DNA from 3 places in the Cobetia sp. 4B genome. Region 2 is predicted to be linked to each of the others. Evidence: predicted binding sites of a transcription regulator. Region 2 holds the regulator's gene; each other region holds the start of a gene.
The links. The regulator PhoB, encoded in region 2, activates phosphate uptake and scavenging genes when phosphate is short. The targets are predictions, from matches to a motif close to TGTCATANNNNTGTCANA.
Positions count from the first base shown of each region.

Region 1 (3,272 bases), 240 kb from region 2:
TCGATGCGCGCACGTACGCCACGCGCCTGGGCGCCGTCACGGTCTTCCGGCTTGAGGGAGTCCAGCAGCTGGCGGGCCTCTTCACCATTGCCCTCGGCGACCAGCACCGAGGCGAGGTGGATGCGATATTCCGGCGTCTCGGGGGATTCCTGCGCCAGCTGTTGATACAGCGCCTTGGCGGTGACGAGGTCGCCGCTTTCCAGTGCAGTGGCCGCCTGCTCCGCGAGGCTGGGACCTGCTCCTGCCGCCGGCTGGACCTTGTGCTGCTCGAGGAACTGGCGAATCTCGGCCTCCGGACGTGCGCCGGTGAAGTTGCCTGCCAGACCGCCCTGGATGACCAGCTTGACGTCCGGCACCGAGCGCACGCCCAGCTGAGCGGCGATGTCCTGCTGTTCCTCGGCGTTCAGCTTGGCCAGGATGAAGCCGCCCGCATATTCACGTGCCAGCTTCTCGAGGATCGGCGTCAGGACGAGGCAGTGCTCGCTCTGCGGCGACCAGCAATCCAGCAGTACCGGCACTTGCTGTGAGGCTTCCAGCACCTGCTGAAGATTGCTCATGTCCACATCGATGATGTAGGTGTTGGCGTCTTCTGCCTGGCGCGGTGCACTGGCGGCACCGCCGCCGACCACCCCTTGTGGCTGGGCGGCGGTGGTGTCATTGCCGGTCAGTGGCTGGCCGGTATTGGGATCGATGATCATGGTGCATGCCCCGAAATTCTGTCTGCGATTCAAGGCTCGCGGGCGAGCCGGTTGGCCTGATGATGCGGCCCGTCGCAGTGGAGTTCAAGGCGCTGCCGGACACTTCCTCGCGCGATCGCCTCGGGCACGTCGGTTCACGGCAGCAGGGTGTCGCCGGCCAGGCTGGCGATGCAGGCGGCTTCGCTCTCGCTGAGCGGCATCACGGACAGGCGTGCGCGGCGCACCAGGTGGCTGTCCGCCAGCTCGGGCCGGGTCTTCAGGCGCGCGATGGGCAGGGTGGTGCGCAGCGAGCGAAGGTAGCTCAGACGCGGGGCGACCCAGCGCGGAGGCTTGTCGGCATCGATGTCCGCCACCTGACGTGGGTCGAAGCCCTTGTGCTCAGGATCACTGGCCGTCGGGTCGGGCAGGGCGAGTTCGCTGACGACGGCCAGTCCGACCACCGCAGGCACCTTGCAGCTGGAGTGCTGGATGAGCACGACATCACCGAGCTGCATCTCGCGCAGGAAGTTGCGCGCCTGATAATTGCGCACGCCATCCCAGAGCGCCGGTGATTCGCGGCGCAGGTCATCCAGCGAGAAGGCATCGGGTTCGGTCTTGACCAGCCAGTGGCGCATGCAGGCACTCCCTTGGGACTGACGTGATGAGTGTGAAGGGCCAAGTGTGAAGAGGCCCAGTGTGGATAGGGGTAGCCAGGCTCGTGAACCGGCTTCCTCGCCATCATCGCACAGCAATTTCACGCATACGAAAAAGGCCTGATGCATGGCATCAGGCCTTTCGAATTCTTGGTAGCGGGGACCGGATTTGAACCGATGACCTTCGGGTTATGAGCCCGACGAGCTACCAGACTGCTCCACCCCGCAACACTGGGTACTGCCTTTGCTCCAACTCTGACGCATCAGAGGTTGGTAGCGGGAACCGGATTTGAACCGATGACCTTCGGGTTATGAGCCCGACGAGCTACCAGACTGCTCCATCCCGCAACATCACGTTGGTGTCTGACCGGCAATTACCTTGATAGGCAACGACTTGTCAGTGGTAGCGGGGACCGGATTTGAACCGATGACCTTCGGGTTATGAGCCCGACGAGCTACCAGACTGCTCCACCCCGCATCAACGTGGGGCGTAGTATAAGGATATACAGTGCTGCGTCAACCGTTATCCCGTAATTGACGCAAACTTCTCGTGTCCGGTGAGTCGTCACCAACCCGTCTGCGCCTCTTGAGCGATTATCGGCATCTTGTGTGAGAGATCTGCTACATACATTCCCGCTGCATCCTGTCCATACTGAGGGTGACGCGCCTCGCGCAGGCGGATGGCAGGCGTCACAGAGTGCACGATTGTCATCAGGCTGTTAGAGACGCGGGTCATTGTTGTCGTTGCAGGCATTCTCGTTTTCTCAGGGCGGGGGTGTCCGCAGATTCGCCAAGCTGTGCCCAAGCCAAGGACACAGGACGTTCCAGGATTAGGGAGACACAATAAGATGACACAAACAGCACCCGTCGCATGGGTTACCGGTGGTACCGGTGGCATTGGTTCCGCTATCTGCCGCGAGCTGGCGAACCAGGGGTATCAGGTAATTGCGGGTTACAGGAACAAGGAAAAGGCAGAGGGGTGGCTGTCGGAACAGCGCGCTGCCGGGTTCGAGAACATCGCACTGTCCGGCATCGAGCTGGACAACTTCGAAGCCTGTCAGGCAGGCGTCAACGAAATCCGCGATCGCTTCGGTCCGATCGCGGTTCTGGTCAACTGCGCCGGCATCACGCGTGATACCTCCATGCGCAAGATGAGCTATGAGCAGTGGCGCGAAGTCATCAACTGCAACCTCGACAGCGTCTTCAACACCTGCCGTGCCGTCATCAATGACATGCTGGAGCACAAGTACGGCCGCATCGTGAACATCTCCTCCATCAATGGCCGCAAGGGCCAGTTCGGGCAGGTCAACTACTCGGCCGCCAAGGCGGGCATGCATGGTCTGACCATGGCGCTGGCGCAGGAAACCGCGACCAAGGGCATTACCGTCAACACCCTGTCGCCGGGCTACATCGCCACCGACATGATCATGAAGATCCCCGAAGAGATCCGTGAATCGATCCGCGAGACCATCCCGGTCAAGCGTTATGGTCAGCCGGACGAGATCGCACGTGCGGTCGCCTTCCTGGCCGACGAGAAATCCGGCTTCATCACCGGTGCCAACCTGGATATCAATGGCGGCCAGTTCATGGGCTGATGCTCTGCGCTAGCGCTAGCCAGAGCAGGGTTGGCACCCGGCCCCGCCTGGCAAGAGAATGAAAAAGCCCCCGTCTCTCTCGAGACGGGGGCTTTTCGTTGCCATGATTTCAATCTTGCGAGCGCGTCGTCACCAGCTCAAGAGCACAGGCTCAGTGATTGAACAGCGCATCGAAGCGCGGCAGTTCGGTCTGCCAGGCGTCCCAATCCAGCGGACCGTTGGCGAGCAGCGCATCCAGCACCTCATCCAGCTCTTCTTCACGCTCCATGCGCTCGCCCAGCTGCTGGTTGATGCGCGCGACCTGCACGGTCAGGCGGCGTGATTCATCTTCGCTGCCCAGCGGGGCC
Region 1 covers NZ_CP059843.1:4,010,030-4,013,301, reverse strand. Annotated here, with positions in the region: gene H2O77_RS16420 (tetratricopeptide repeat protein) at 1-698, opposite strand, end outside; gene H2O77_RS16415 (EVE domain-containing protein) at 833-1,312, opposite strand; tRNA gene H2O77_RS16410 (tRNA-Met) at 1,482-1,558, opposite strand; tRNA gene H2O77_RS16405 (tRNA-Met) at 1,602-1,678, opposite strand; tRNA gene H2O77_RS16400 (tRNA-Met) at 1,732-1,808, opposite strand; gene phbB (acetoacetyl-CoA reductase) at 2,179-2,925, shown strand; gene H2O77_RS16390 (DUF349 domain-containing protein) at 3,077-3,272, opposite strand, start outside.
Region 1: the regulator PhoB is predicted to act here: its motif matches at 2,037-2,054, upstream of phbB (acetoacetyl-CoA reductase).

Region 2 (3,272 bases):
CCGGCTGGTGGGCGTGGCTCTCCTCGTCGGACTCGCTGACCCAGCGTCTTGCCAGCGCCATGAAGCAGCAGGATGAACGCGATGGCCAGCCCATTCAGGGCCTGCGCGTGCGCCTGCTGCTGCAGGACACCGGCCCCGCGCGGCTGGATGAGGCACGCCTGCTGGGCATCGGCCCACGCCGGCATGTCTGGCGACGCGAAGTGGCGCTCTGTCATGGCGATACGCCATGGGTGATCGCACGCTCGCTGGCGGCGCTGGACCTGGCTCACGGTCATCGCCTCTCGACGCTGGGCGAGCGCTCGCTGGGCCATTGGCTGTTTCGCCAGCCCGACCTGACCCGCAGCGCCATCGATGTCAGCCGCGCCCCGCTGGTGCTTTCGAGCCCCAGGCCGCTGGCCCGCACCACCAGCCTGTGGATGCGCCGCTCGATGTTCTCGCATGGTCGCTTCAAGGTGCTGGTGCAGGAGGGCTTCACGCCGGCCTTCCAGCACGCGCTGCAGCTGGCCTGAGCCTTGCGCCCGACTGGCCTCGTTTCTCTCTTCCCTTGCCCACTACCACCCGCCCAGGAGTCCCGATGACCGCGTCATCCACTTCCGCCGCTTCGCGTCCTTCCAGACTGGCCGACTACCTCGCCCTGACACGGCTGGACCGCCCCATCGGCACCTGGCTGCTGATGTGGCCGACCCTGTGGGCACTGTGGCTGGCGGCAGATGGCATTCCCGAGCGCACGACCCTGCTGATCTTCATCGCCGGGGTCTATCTGATGCGCGCCGCCGGCTGCGTCATCAACGACTACGCCGACCGCCATTGGGACAAGCATGTCGAGCGCACGCGAGACCGGCCGCTGACCTCGGGTCGCATTTCGGAGCGCGAGGCGCTGACGCTGTTCGGGGGGCTGGTCGCGGCCGCCTTCGTGCTGGTGTGCTTCACCAACCTGACCACGGTGCTGCTGTCGATCGTCGCCGTGCTGCTGGCGGCCAGCTATCCGTTCATGAAGCGCTTCCATCATCTGCCCCAGGTGGTGCTGGGCGCCGCCTTCGGCTGGGCGATTCCGATGGCGTTCGCCGCGACGCTGGAGGAGGTACCGACCTACGGCTGGTGGCTGTTCGCGGCCAATCTGATGTGGACGGTGGCCTACGACACCGCCTACGCGATGGTCGATCGCAACGACGACCTCAAGGTGGGCATCAAGTCCACCGCCGTGCTGTTCGGGCGTGCCGACAAGCTGATGATCGGCCTGTTGCAGCTGGGCATGCTGGCGGTGCTGATCGGCATCGGCCTGCAGCTGGCGCTGGGCATCTTCTACTGGCTGGGGCTGGCCGCCGCCGCCGTCACCTTCGTCTGGCAGCAACGTCTGATCCGTGAGCGTGAGCGTGCGCCCTGCTTCCAGGCCTTCCTCAACAATCATTGGACAGGTCTGCTGATCTTCGCCGGTATCGCCCTGGCGACCTGGCCGATGAGCTGACTCCTGCATAAACATTAGTATTATTTAATTTAAAGCGACCTCTGCCCTCTGTTGCTCCCCAGCCCACGGTTCATGCCTGCCTGCCGCGCCTCCAAGGCGGCTGGCAGGCTTGCGTGCAAGCTGCCATGCTGGCAGTTGTCATCTCGTTGTCATATAAGCGGGTTGTAATCGTCATCGACTTGTCATTCTGGCGCGTGCGCCGACTGCTGCATGGGATCTAGCGATGAGCTCCAAGACCGTACTGATTGTCGACGATGAATCCTCGATTCGCGAGATGATCGCCGTTGCCCTCGAAATGGCGGATTACCGCGTGCTGGAGGCAGACAATGCCCAGGACGCCCACGCCATTGTCGTCGATGAAAAGCCCGATCTGCTGTTGCTGGACTGGATGATGCCGGGCACCAGTGGCCTGGAGCTCGCGCGGCGCCTCAAGCGTGACGAGACCACCTCGGAGCTGCCGATCATCCTGTTGACCGCCAAGGGCGAGGAAGACAACAAGATTCAAGGCCTGGAAGCCGGGGCCGACGACTACATCACCAAGCCCTTCTCGCCGCGCGAGCTGGTCGCCCGTCTCAAGGCCGTGCTGCGTCGCACCACTCCCAAGGGAGTCGAGGAGGCGGTGGAAGTCGAGGGCCTGATGCTCGACCCGGCCAGCCACCGCGTCACCGCCCACGGCAACTCGCTGGATGTCGGCCCGACCGAATATCGCCTGCTGCAGTTCTTCATGACGCATCAGGAGCGTGCCTACACGCGCAGCCAGCTGCTCGACCAGGTATGGGGCGGCAACGTCTATGTCGAGGAGCGCACCGTGGACGTGCACATCCGTCGCCTGCGCAAGGCGCTGGGCACAGGCCATCAGCATCTGATCCAGACCGTCCGCGGCACCGGTTACCGCTTCAGCGCTCAGGCCTGAGGGATTCATGCGCTATTGGACCAACGAGCTATGGCGCCTCGGCTACCTTGCCGGTGGCTTCGGCCTGATCGGTGGCCTGCTGGGCCATCTGGGCTGGGGCCTGGCGCTGGGCCTTTCGCTGTATCTGTTCGTCCATCTCAAGCACTTGAAGAGCCTCTACACCTGGCTGATCACCAATCCCCATGAAGAGCCGCCTCCCGGCGATGGCGTCTGGGGAGACCTGCTCGATCGTCTCTACCGCTACCAGAAGGGCCAGCGTCAGGCTCAGGAGCGACTGCGCAGCATCCTCAACCGTATCCAGGAATCCTCCGAGGCCATGCGCGACGGCCTGGTGATGCTGGACAACCACGGTGACATGGAATGGTGGAACAGCGCTGCCGAGCAGCTGGTCGGTCTCAAGGCCAGCCACGACCGTGGCCAGCACATCACCAACTATCTGCGTGACCCCGTCTTCATCGACTACTTCAATCGGCTGGCCTACCGCGAGCCGCTGACACTCCAGTCGCCGCTGTCTGACAACCTGACGCTGCAGATCTCCATCACCCTGTTCGGTGACAACGAGCGTCTGGTCATGCTGCGTGACGTCACCCGCCTCTATCGTCTTGAAGAGATGCGCCGCGACTTCGTGGCCAATGTCTCCCATGAGCTGCGCACGCCGCTGACGGTACTGGCCGGCTATCTCGAGACCTACTCCGATTACGCCGATGACCTGCCACCGCGCTGGCAGCGTGGACTGGGCCAGATGCAGAGCCAGACCGACCGCATGCAGCACCTGGTCGAGGACCTGCTGACCCTGTCACGCCTGGAAACCGACGAGCTGTCCGACAATGGTCGCTGCATCGACATGAGCGCCCTGCTCGGCCATATCCGCGACGACGCCGAAGGCCTGTCCCA
Region 2 covers NZ_CP059843.1:4,246,137-4,249,408, forward strand. Annotated here, with positions in the region: gene H2O77_RS17460 (chorismate lyase) at 1-509, shown strand, start outside; gene ubiA (4-hydroxybenzoate octaprenyltransferase) at 575-1,465, shown strand; gene phoB (phosphate regulon transcriptional regulator PhoB) at 1,689-2,378, shown strand; gene phoR (phosphate regulon sensor histidine kinase PhoR) at 2,386-3,272, shown strand, end outside.

Region 3 (3,272 bases), 1.8 Mb from region 2:
CCATGCGGCAGTCGCGATCATGCCCACTGACATCTTGCCGACAGCCCGACTTTTCAATGGCTTGGCTGCCCTGCATCACTGTGTTGGTCATATCGCAACAGCGACCCACCAAGCTGCGCGAGGCTTGCAGACACCAGGAAAAGCGACGCAAAACATCAGGCTTCTGATTCCAAATTGACGCCATCAAGCAGCAAAGTTGCCACTGTGTTATCATGCACCTTCACCCCTCACGTCTTGGAACGGAGTCCCGCATGGCGAATACTCGTACTGCTGCAAAGAAAAAAGCACCGGCTGCTGTCGAAACCTCAGCCTCGCTTGAAGCTCAGATGCAGGCCTTCCTGGACCGTGGTGGCAAGGTGGATGTGATTGAATCCGGTGTCAGCGGCCAGGTCATTGGCGTCAAGCCGACCAAGCCGTCAAACCCTGCTGCCAAGAGCTGAGGCTTGCCCATCAAGCCTTGGTGCCCGAACGCGCTGCTCGCCTCGCTCAACTGGCGTCTGCCATCGAGTCACTGACCGGTGAGAGCGCTGTTCATCGCTAGACCTCCAGCCGCTGCCCTGCATCATCAGGTAGCGGCCGGCTTCTTTCTGGGGAGAGGAAAATCACCTCTTGCCTGCCCTTGCTCCTCCCGCCACGGCGACGCCCATGCCAGCATCCTCTTCGCGCGACAGCTCCCTCGACTCCCGCCAGCACAGCGTGCATGGCACTCGCGACGCGGATGGGGCACGCACACGCCTGGCCGTCTTCATTGATGTGCAGAACATCTACTACACCACCCGCGATACCTTCGGCCGGCAGTTCGATTATCGTCGCCTGTGGGCAGAGCTCGAGCGCCTCGGCTCGATCCAGCATGCCTACGCCTACGCGATCGACCGTGGCGACCCCAAGCAGCAGCAATTCCAGCAGCGCCTGCGCGAGATAGGCTTTGAGGTCAAACTCAAGCCCTTCATCCAGCGCGGCGACGGCTCGGCCAAGGGCGACTGGGATGTCGGCATCACCATCGACGTGATGGAAGCCGCCCCCGAGGTCGATGAAATCATCCTCGCCTCCGGCGATGGCGACTTCGCCCTGCTGCTGGATCATGTCGCGGCGCGCCACGATGTGACGACACACGTCTACGGCGTCGAAGCCCTCACCGCCCTCGCCCTGATGAAAAGCGCCCATCACTTCCGCGAAGTCGATGAAAGCCTGCTGATGCGCTGATACCGATCGATCGGGTCTCAACCGCGCCCGAATCCTGCCCGTCGCACAAGAAACACCCGCACGGCCTCTACTGACAGAGAGGTGTGCGGGTGTTTTCGTCTGGGCTACCAGCGGCCTGCCAGACATTCAGGCTTTACCGCGAACTTGCCGACTAGCTCTGTGGTGCGGCACTCAACGTCAATTCGATGGCGTCGTGGCGCCAGTGTTCATCATCGCAGTCCACCGCGCGGCCATTCTGATCGAAGTTGATGCGAGTGATGCGCTGCGCGGGGCTGCCCTGTGCGGCGTTCAGCGCGGCGGCGGCCTCAGCGTCGAACACCGTGGAAGCCAGCTCGAAGCTGACGCGACTGACACGAATGGCGTATTCGTGCCGGTAGAGGTCGGTCAGGGAGTGGGCAGCGAGGTCGAAATCGAGGATGCCCGGGAAGCAGTCACGTCGCAGGTGATGGCAGACATGCAGCACGCGCCGCCCGTCGATACGCCGCACGCGAGTGATGCGATAGACCACTGAGCCCTCCGCAATCCCCAGTCGCCGCGCGATCACCGCATTGGCAGCGACTTCTCCTGCCGCCAGTACCTCGGTGCTGGCCACCCGCTGCTGTGACTCGACCATGTCGCGAAATGGCAGGCACGCCAGCAAGTCATAGCGCAGTCGTGGCGGCGAGACGAACCAGCCCCGCCGATTCTCGCGATAGATACGCCCCTCCGCCTCCAGCTGCAGCAGGGTGTCGCGCAGGGTGACCCGCGTCGTGGCAAAGCGTTCGATCATCTCGCGCTCGGAGGGCAGGCGCTGTGAAGCGCGTAGCGGCGCTGCCTCAAGATGGTTCAGCAGCTTGCCCTTGAGCCCTGCCACGGGGACATCCGCGTCAGGAGTTGCCGATGAAGCGGCGTCACTCTGGGGCTCAAGCGAAGATGAAGGCATGCGAAGTTCCTGAAAGATAACGAAAGACAGCAATTTCTGGCGAGTCACTTGCATGACATCCAGGGCGTCCAGGATGGAAAGGGTCAGAGCGAAGCGATTTCTGTGGTCTAGTTCAGAGGACCCGCAAAGCTCAGAGCGACTTTTCAAGACACGCTTGCCGAGACACGCATGAGGAGAATAGTGGCATTGGCGTGACAACTCGGTGACAGCGCAGCTCTGGCTGCCACGCCAGCTCAGCCATCACGTGCTGGCTCATGCCTTGCACGCCTATGGCTGTGGAAGATAGCGAGGACTGAAGCCCGCGGCAAGGCACGAAGAAGGCGCGGAGAAGGTATGAAGGAGGCAGAGGCAGAGCCGCCACCCCATGCCATGACAACGACATGTTGACGACACGCAACTGTCACAGGCGAGCGCTAGAGTCGATCGTGCCTTTCGAACTGAACTAGACCACACATCTCGGCTGTCTCGACACTTGCCTGAGCACTTGGCAGAGCACTGGTCTGGTCAATGATCCGAGAACTGGCCTGAGCAATGACCTGAGCACCCGGACGTGCTCTCAGCGTGTCGACAGGGTGCCTGATGCCCGTCACGCCTTACCTTCAGCGCAGCGATTGTTCATCACCTACTGGGGAAATCTCCTTGAAGTCGATTGCCACTACCTCATCCCGCTCCACCGGCCTGCTAGTTTCCACCTGCATGGCCGCCCTGTTGGGCAGTGCCTCCGTCAGTGCCGCCGACATGCCGGCTGACCTTCTCGAGGCCGCTCAGTCCGAAGGCCGTGTCGATAGCGTCGGCATGCCGGACAGCTGGGCCAACTGGAAGGACACCTGGGCTGACCTCGAGTCGAAGTATTCCATCGCGCATAGCGATACCGACATGAGCTCCGCCGAGGAAGTCGCCAAGTTCAAGGCCGAGGGTGAGAACGCCACCGCCGATATCGGTGACGTGGGCTTCGCCTTCGGTCCGATCGCGGTGCAGCAAGGCGTGACCCAGGCCTACAAGACCACGACCTGGGAGCAGATCCCGGAGTGGGCCAAAGACAAGGATGGCCACTGGGTACTGGGCTACACCGGCACCATTTCCTTCATGATCAACAAGACACTGGTCAGCGAAGATGAGCGCCCGACCTCCTTCGCCGATCTCGCCG
Region 3 covers NZ_CP059843.1:2,454,364-2,457,635, forward strand. Annotated here, with positions in the region: gene H2O77_RS10240 (hypothetical protein) at 252-440, shown strand; gene H2O77_RS10245 (NYN domain-containing protein) at 646-1,203, shown strand; gene H2O77_RS10250 (UTRA domain-containing protein) at 1,355-2,125, opposite strand; gene H2O77_RS10255 (extracellular solute-binding protein) at 2,765-3,272, shown strand, end outside.
Region 3: the regulator PhoB is predicted to act here: its motif matches at 2,316-2,333, upstream of H2O77_RS10250 (UTRA domain-containing protein).